3 regions of the Pseudarthrobacter sp. C1 genome follow, and region 3 is predicted to be linked to each of the others. Evidence: riboswitches for the same ligand, from Rfam matches in the RefSeq annotation. Region 3 holds a riboswitch; each other region holds the start of a gene.
The links. A riboswitch is a leader RNA that binds a small molecule or an ion and turns the genes downstream of it on or off. The one in region 3 is predicted to bind S-adenosylmethionine.
Positions count from the first base shown of each region.

Region 1: linked by a shared signal. The riboswitch ahead of U7114_RS13680 (bifunctional o-acetylhomoserine/o-acetylserine sulfhydrylase) and the one ahead of U7114_RS03585 (aminotransferase class V-fold PLP-dependent enzyme) in region 3 are both predicted to bind S-adenosylmethionine.
Region 2: linked by a shared signal. The riboswitch ahead of U7114_RS12670 (DUF1737 domain-containing protein) and the one ahead of U7114_RS03585 (aminotransferase class V-fold PLP-dependent enzyme) in region 3 are both predicted to bind S-adenosylmethionine.

Region 1 covers NZ_JAYESK010000007.1:170,303-172,560, reverse strand. Annotated here, with positions in the region: gene U7114_RS13685 (VOC family protein) at 1-637, opposite strand, end outside; SAM riboswitch class IV at 803-918, shown strand; gene U7114_RS13680 (bifunctional o-acetylhomoserine/o-acetylserine sulfhydrylase) at 962-2,258, shown strand, end outside.
Region 2 covers NZ_JAYESK010000006.1:235,833-238,090, reverse strand. Annotated here, with positions in the region: gene U7114_RS12680 (O-succinylhomoserine sulfhydrylase) at 1-565, opposite strand, end outside; gene U7114_RS12675 (rhodanese-like domain-containing protein) at 566-976, opposite strand; gene U7114_RS12670 (DUF1737 domain-containing protein) at 973-1,251, opposite strand; SAM riboswitch class IV at 1,264-1,378, opposite strand; gene U7114_RS12665 (hypothetical protein) at 1,659-1,913, opposite strand; gene U7114_RS12660 (TetR/AcrR family transcriptional regulator C-terminal domain-containing protein) at 2,179-2,258, shown strand, end outside.
Region 3 covers NZ_JAYESK010000002.1:195,799-198,056, reverse strand. Annotated here, with positions in the region: gene U7114_RS03585 (aminotransferase class V-fold PLP-dependent enzyme) at 1-1,443, opposite strand; SAM riboswitch class IV at 1,479-1,592, opposite strand; gene hisN (histidinol-phosphatase) at 1,752-2,258, opposite strand, start outside.

The DNA of each region.
Region 1 (2,258 bases), on a different contig from region 3:
AGATGGTGACGGCCCCGTTGCCGGTCTCGAAAGTTACCGAGAGGATCCCGGGGGTTCCGTGCGGCGCCACCCACTCCACAGCGACGTCCTCCAGCGGCTTCTCGACGGGTTCGCCCAGCCACTCCGTAACCCGGGCTGCGGAACCGGCAATGGTGAGGCAGCTCATTTTGACGTTGCTCTCGTAGGCGTTGGACGGGTGCAGGGACGGATCCCCCTCCCACTTGAGCATGTAGGGAACCTGGGGGTCGGCAATCAGGCCCAGGATGCCAATCTGCTTCCAGACCAATTCGCGGCCATCAGGGAACTTGCGGTTTCCGTTGACGGCGGAGCGGCCCAGCCGCTCCTCGAAGGGAGCCAGGTCGTCCACCTCGACGCACCAGCCCATCCAGCCGCCGCCCGCGGCAGACCGTGCACGCACAGCCTGCCCGAAAGGGGCCTTGTCGGAAGCGGGGTGGTCCAGGACCTCCACCACCTCGACGTATTTGTGCCCCGCGAGCGGGATGATCATATTCCGGGTTCCGAACCGCGGGTGCACCCCGCCCTTCACTGCCTCAACGCCGAGGGCAGAGGAAATACGTTCGGTGGTGGCAGCCAGGCCATCGTGTTCACAGGCGTAAGAGACGTGATCCATGCGCATGCCAACATCTTGGCACTTTGTGATCGGCCTCTCAGCTAAGGGTACCCTTACCAGGATTTTCCATCCGGGACCCCTGATTTCAACCTATTCCCGGGCGGAGATCAGGGGGACTATGTTCGTCACAATCCTGTCCCGCACCGGTTTCATGTTCCTACACTGGGCTCAGGTCATGAGTGCCAGCGCCAAGCCCCGGCTCGCTGGCCGGCAACCCTCCATCCGCGGTGGGGTGCCCCGGATGAGGACCTGGCTGTCCGGCAACGGCCGGATGGCAAGCGCGGCCCGCGGTGCCTACAGCATGCCGGGCCCATGTCAGAGGAGCCTTAGTTGTCCAACGGATGGTCTTTTGAAACCCGCCAGATCCACGCAGGACAGGAGCCGGACAGTGCCACCGGCGCCCGTGCACTCCCTATCTACCAGACCACGTCCTTCGTATTCCCAAGCGCGGAAAGCGCCGCCAACCGTTTTGCCCTCGCTGAACTGGCGCCGATCTACACCCGCATCGGCAATCCCACCCAGGATGCCGTGGAACAGCGGATCGCCAGCCTTGAGGGCGGATTGGGAGCACTCCTGCTGAGTTCAGGACAGGCAGCAGGGACTTTCGCTGTCCTCAATATCGCCGAGGCGGGGGACCATATCGTTGCCAGCCCCAGCCTGTACGGCGGGACTTACAACCTGTTCGCACACACCCTGAAGAAGTTCGGCATTTCCGTGACCTTCGTGGCGGACCCGGACAACCTGGACCAGTGGCGCGACGCGGTCCAGCCAAACACCAAGCTCTTCTTCGCCGAAGTGGTGTCCAACCCCCGCCAGGACGTCCTGGACATCGAGGGCGTGTCAGGCATCGCCCATGATGCCGGCGTGCCCCTGATCGTGGACAACACCCTGTCCACCCCGTACCTGATCCGGCCGCTGGAATGGGGAGCGGACATCGTTGTCCATTCCGCAACCAAGTACCTGGGCGGCCACGGATCCGCGATTGCCGGGGTGATCGTGGACTCCGGCAAGTTCGACTTCGGCAAGGACCCTGCGAGGTTCCCGGGCTTCAACACCCCGGACCCCACGTACAACGGGCTGGTGTACGCCCGGGACCTCGGCAAGGACGGTGCCCTGGGCGCCAACCTGTCCTATATCCTCAAGGCCCGCGTCCAGCTGCTCCGGGACCTGGGCTCCGCAGTCTCCCCGTTCAACGCGTTCCTGATCGCCCAGGGCCTGGAAACGCTGAGCCTGCGGGTGGAACGGCATGTTGCCAACGCCACGGAAGTGGCGCGCTGGCTGGAAGGAAGGGACGACGTCGAATCCGTCGCCTACGCGGGGCTGCCCTCCAGTCCGTGGTACGAGCGGGGCCGCAAGTACGGGCCCAAGGGCACGGGCGCGATTGTCTCCTTCAACCTGGCTGGCGGGGCCGAGGCCGGCAAGCGCTTCGTTGACGCGCTGGAGCTGCACTCCCACGTGGCAAACATCGGCGACGTCCGCTCCCTTGTCATCCACCCGGCGTCGACCACCCACAGCCAGCTTTCCCCGGAGCAGCAGGCCGTCGCCGGCGTGACCCCCGGCCTGGTCCGGTTGTCGGTGGGAATCGAACACATCGATGACATCCTGGCGGACCTCGAAGCGGGCTTTC
Region 2 (2,258 bases), on a different contig from region 3:
CGTTGTCGACGACGACGGTGGCCCCGGCCGCATGCGCCAGGTCGCTGACCGCAGCAATGTCCACGATCTCCTGCATGGGATTGGACGGCGATTCGAAGAAGACGGCGGTGGTGGGCTCGGAGAGCGCTTCACGCCACTGCTCCAGGTCAGGGCCGTCCACGAAGACGGTCTCCACGCCCCAGCGCGGCAGGATTTCGTTCAGGATCACAAAGCACGAGCCGAAGAGTGAGCGGGCGGCAACCACCCGGTCCCCGGCCGCCAGCAGCGCACCCAGGGCGGTGAAAACCGCGGACATGCCGGACGCCGTCGCGAAGCACGCCTCGGTCCCCTCAAGCAGGCGGAGCCGTTCCTGGAACGTGGCCACGGACGGGTTGCCGTAGCGCGAGTAGACAAAGCGTTCGTCCTCGCCCGTAAAGGCCCGCTCAGCAGCAGCGGCGGATTCGTACACGAAACCGGAGTTCAGGAAGACAGCCTCGCTGGTCTCCTGGAAGTTGGTGCGGTCCAGCCCGCCGCGGACGGCCTGGGTGTCGGGGCTCCAGCCGGCGGCGTCTTCGTTGAAGGTCACTTAGTTCTTTCCCAGGTTGGTCGGCAGGCCGCGGTTCTTCCAGCCGTTGACGGTACGTTCTCCATAACGGTCCGGTTCACCCTCAAAGCCCTCCAGGACGTTGTAGGAGGTGAAGCCGGCCTGCGTGGCGGCGATAGCGGCCGCGATGGAACGCTGGCCGGAACGGCACAGGAACACCAGTTCGGTTGACTTGTCCTCGGGCGCCTGTTGGCTAAGGTCGGTGATGAAGTCGGGGTTGGGGATTCCGCCCGGGAAGGTCCACTGGATGAACAGCGGATCGTTCTCGGTGGCCTTGGTGTCGGGAATGCCGATGTGGGCCCATTCGCCCTCCGTGCGCACATCCACCAGGATGGCGCCCTGCTCAAGTTTTTCCCAGGCCTCCTGCGGGGTCAGGTCTCCGGCGTAGCTCATGCGTGGCCCTCGCCGCCGAAGTCAAGGTCATCGCCGGAGGACTCGAGGTCGTCAACGGCATCTGCCACGGCAGCGTCCGCGGAAGCGATGGCTGCCGGCAGGACTACCGCCTGCGCCACGATCACACTGCTGCCGTTGAAGGTTGCCGCCGGGCTGCCATGGAGGACATAGCCTTCCGCCAGCGCGGCGGAGATCCGCTCGCAAAAGGCGCGGTCATCCGGCCCGCTGATGAGGCGGTACGACAGTTTCTCTTCAGGGGCAGGTGCGTCAGACACGACGATCTCCTTCTCTCACGCTTGCAGCTCGAATGGGTCGATATGCCGAGTGTTCACCTGAGGCACCCCGCCGCGAAAGGAGGGTTGCCGACCGGCCAGTCAGGGCTTGGCGCCGGTACTCATTACTCCCCAAAAACGTAACACTTGCCGCCCGCGGCCGCACCGCCGTCGTCGTCATGTTGCGTAACTGAAGTAGGCCGGGCGCCGCAGTGGAGCCCAGTGCCGTCCGGCACCTTCACCTAAAGTACGACGGCGGCTCCTCCTTGGGTGTCCGGGGGTGGGCCCGGGGGAGCGGCAGGATCAGGCTGATGCAGCAGCAGGGAGCGCGCCTAAGCGCGCTTAAGAAGGAACGGCGTGGACCCTGTGCCCCAGGCACGTGGTCCACGCCGTACTCGTTGTGCCGTTGCTTAGACGAGGCCCGGGTAGCTTGCCAGGATGTAGTCGGCAGCGGCGGGGCCTTTCATGCGCAGCCCCTTGCGGCCGTGCCTGATGCGGCAATTCATGGCTATCCAGAAATTGGACTCCAGGCCGGGCTTCTGCTGGTTGATGAAGCACCAGCTGGTGTACAGGCCGTAAAGGCGGTCACGGTCGAGGGTGGCGTCCGAGGCCTGGTCAATGTAGGTGGCTTCTTTTAGAAAGAGATCGAACTGCGAATGCGCCATGACGGCTTCCCTTCGCTAAGTGCGGTGGTGCCGCCGTTCGGCTACAGCAGCGAACCTCAATGCCGTGCACGGGGCATGGAGTGTTGATGAAGCCCGCGGAAATCAAGAACTAGTTGAAACCGGGGGCTACTAGTTGAAACCAGGGGCTACAGGGCGGTGTCACTGCCGCATCTACAATGTAGACTTTACTCGTAGACAACGGATTCGGCAAGCGAATGGATTACCTATTCGGGTAAAGGGCTTGCCGCCTTCAAGGACGGAAATCATGGCTTCCCCGAAAGTCCAGTCCCCCACCGGGCCGGCCCAAAAGCAAAAGCTGAGCAGGGAGCTGGTGCTGACCAAGGC
Region 3 (2,258 bases):
TCAGTCGTCGATGCAGGGGGCGGCGCCGGCCGTTCCCGGAGTGTTGGGAGCCCAGTGCGGGTAGGTGCGGTTGTCGTTGGCGGGAACCCAGCGGCCCGCGTCCACCACGTAGTCCCAGCCGAGCCCCTTGCTCCGCAGGTCACGGATTCCTGCCAGGAGCCGCTCGGCATCGTCAAGCCGGGATCCCACGCCGAAACTGGCACGGAGGGAACCCGACGGCAGCCCCAGCCGCTTGAGCAGCGGGTGGGCGCAGAAGCGGCCGTCACGCAGGCCCACGCCATGCTCTGCCGACAGGTACGCCGCCACCAGTCCGGCGTCGTAGCCTTCGACCGAGAAGTTGACCACGCCGATGGTGTCCGTATCCGGGTTGGTGTCCTGAAAGATCTGGTGGACGGTCACGCCGTCGATTCCCTGCAGGCCCTCCACCAGGTAGGAGCGGATGGCTGATTCGTGCGCGTGCCAGCGGTCCTGGTCCAGCCCCGCGATGACCTGCGTTGCGCGGGCCAGGGTGGCCGCTCCCAGCACGTTCGGTGATCCGCCCTCATGGCGGGCCGGGCCCGTTGCCCAGCTGACGCCGTCGAGCCTTGCCTCCTTGACGGCGCCGCCGCCGGCAAGGTGCGGTGTTCCGGCGTCGAGCCAGTCCGGCCGGCCCACCAGCACACCGGCGCCAAAAGGCGCGTAAAGCTTGTGCCCCGAGAAGGCGATGTAGTCGACGTCGTCAGCGGTGATGTCGATGCGGCGGTGCGGCGCCAGCTGGGCCGCGTCCACCACGATCCGTGCGCCGTGCTCGTGGGCGAGTGCGGCGAGGGCGCGGACGGGAAGGATCTCGCCCGTGACGTTGGACGCGCCGGTGACGGCGAGCAGGCTTACCCCGCCGTGCTGCAGTTCGGCACGCACGGCCTCAATGGTCCCTGCGATGGTGTCGTCCGCCACGATGCTGCGGTGGGGCACGCCCTGCCATGGCAGCAGGTTGGCGTGGTGCTCAATGTCGAGGTACAGGACGTCGCCGTCGGCCCGGCCGTTCGTGACGGGCAGGCAGCCGGCCAGCAGGTTGAGGGAGTCGGTGGTGTTCCGGGTGAAGATCACGGAATCGTCCGGGCGGCCGCCCACGAACTCCCGGACGATGGCCCTGGCATTCTCGTAGACCGAGGTGCTGATCTGGGAGGCGTAGCCGGCTCCGCGGTGCACGCTCGCGTAGAACGGCAGGATTTCATTGAGGTAGGCGGACACCACGGAGAGCGCCGGCGCGGACGCGCCGTAGTCCAGGTTCGCGTACCGGACGTGCCCGCCATGGATCAGGGGAGCCTGGATTTCGGCGCCCGTGACTGCCGCCAGGGGACGGCCGGCTGCGGCGTGGCGCTGGTCGAAGAGGGCGTCCTGTCCGGGCTGTGCTGCGGCGTCAGGCTGGATTGCGGCGTTGGGGGAGACGGTGGCTGTTGTCACAGAGACCTCACTTTGGAACAGGACTCCGCTGGGGGAATCCGCGCTTGCCGCATCCGTTCCGGACCGGCCTGGTCGTCACCCGGGGCACCCCACCGCGAATGGAGGGTTGCCGGCCAGCAAACCGGGGTTTAGCGCTGGCACTCGTGACCTGGTTAAGAGCGTAGGACATAGCCCGCGCAGGCTAAAAGCCGGCCGGAATGTTAAGGCCTTTGTTACGCGCAGTTGAAAAGGTCCGCTTTTGCCGAAGATAACGACGGCGGGCGCCTCCTTTCGGAGGTGCCCGCCGTTGATTGTTCGGAAGAGGAGGGTCAGAGGAGGTCGTCCAGGTCCGGGTTCAACCGGCGCAGCACCTCCGAGTGAAGGATGGAATTCGTGGCCAGTGCGTTGCCGCCGAACGGGCCGTCCTCACCTTCCAGCGATGTGAACCGGCCGCCCGCTTCAACCACGATGGGCACCAGGGCGGCCATGTCGTAGAGGTTGAGCTCGGGCTCGCAGGCGATATCCACCGAGCCTTCCGCCACCATGCAGTACGACCAGAAGTCCCCGAATGCCCTGGTACGCCACACGTCCTCCGTGAGGCCCAGGAATTCGTTGAGGTTACCGCGCTCCTTCCAGCCGCCAAGGCTCGAATAAGACAGGGAAGCGTCGGACAGTTTGGACACGTTGGACACGCGGAGGCGGGTTGCGGCTGCCAGGGAACGTCCCATATAGGCGCCCATGCCCTTGGCCGCCCACCAGCGCTTGCCCAGTGCAGGGGCGCTCACCACGCCCACCACCGGCTCGCCTTCGTCCACGAGGGCGATCAGCGTGGCCCA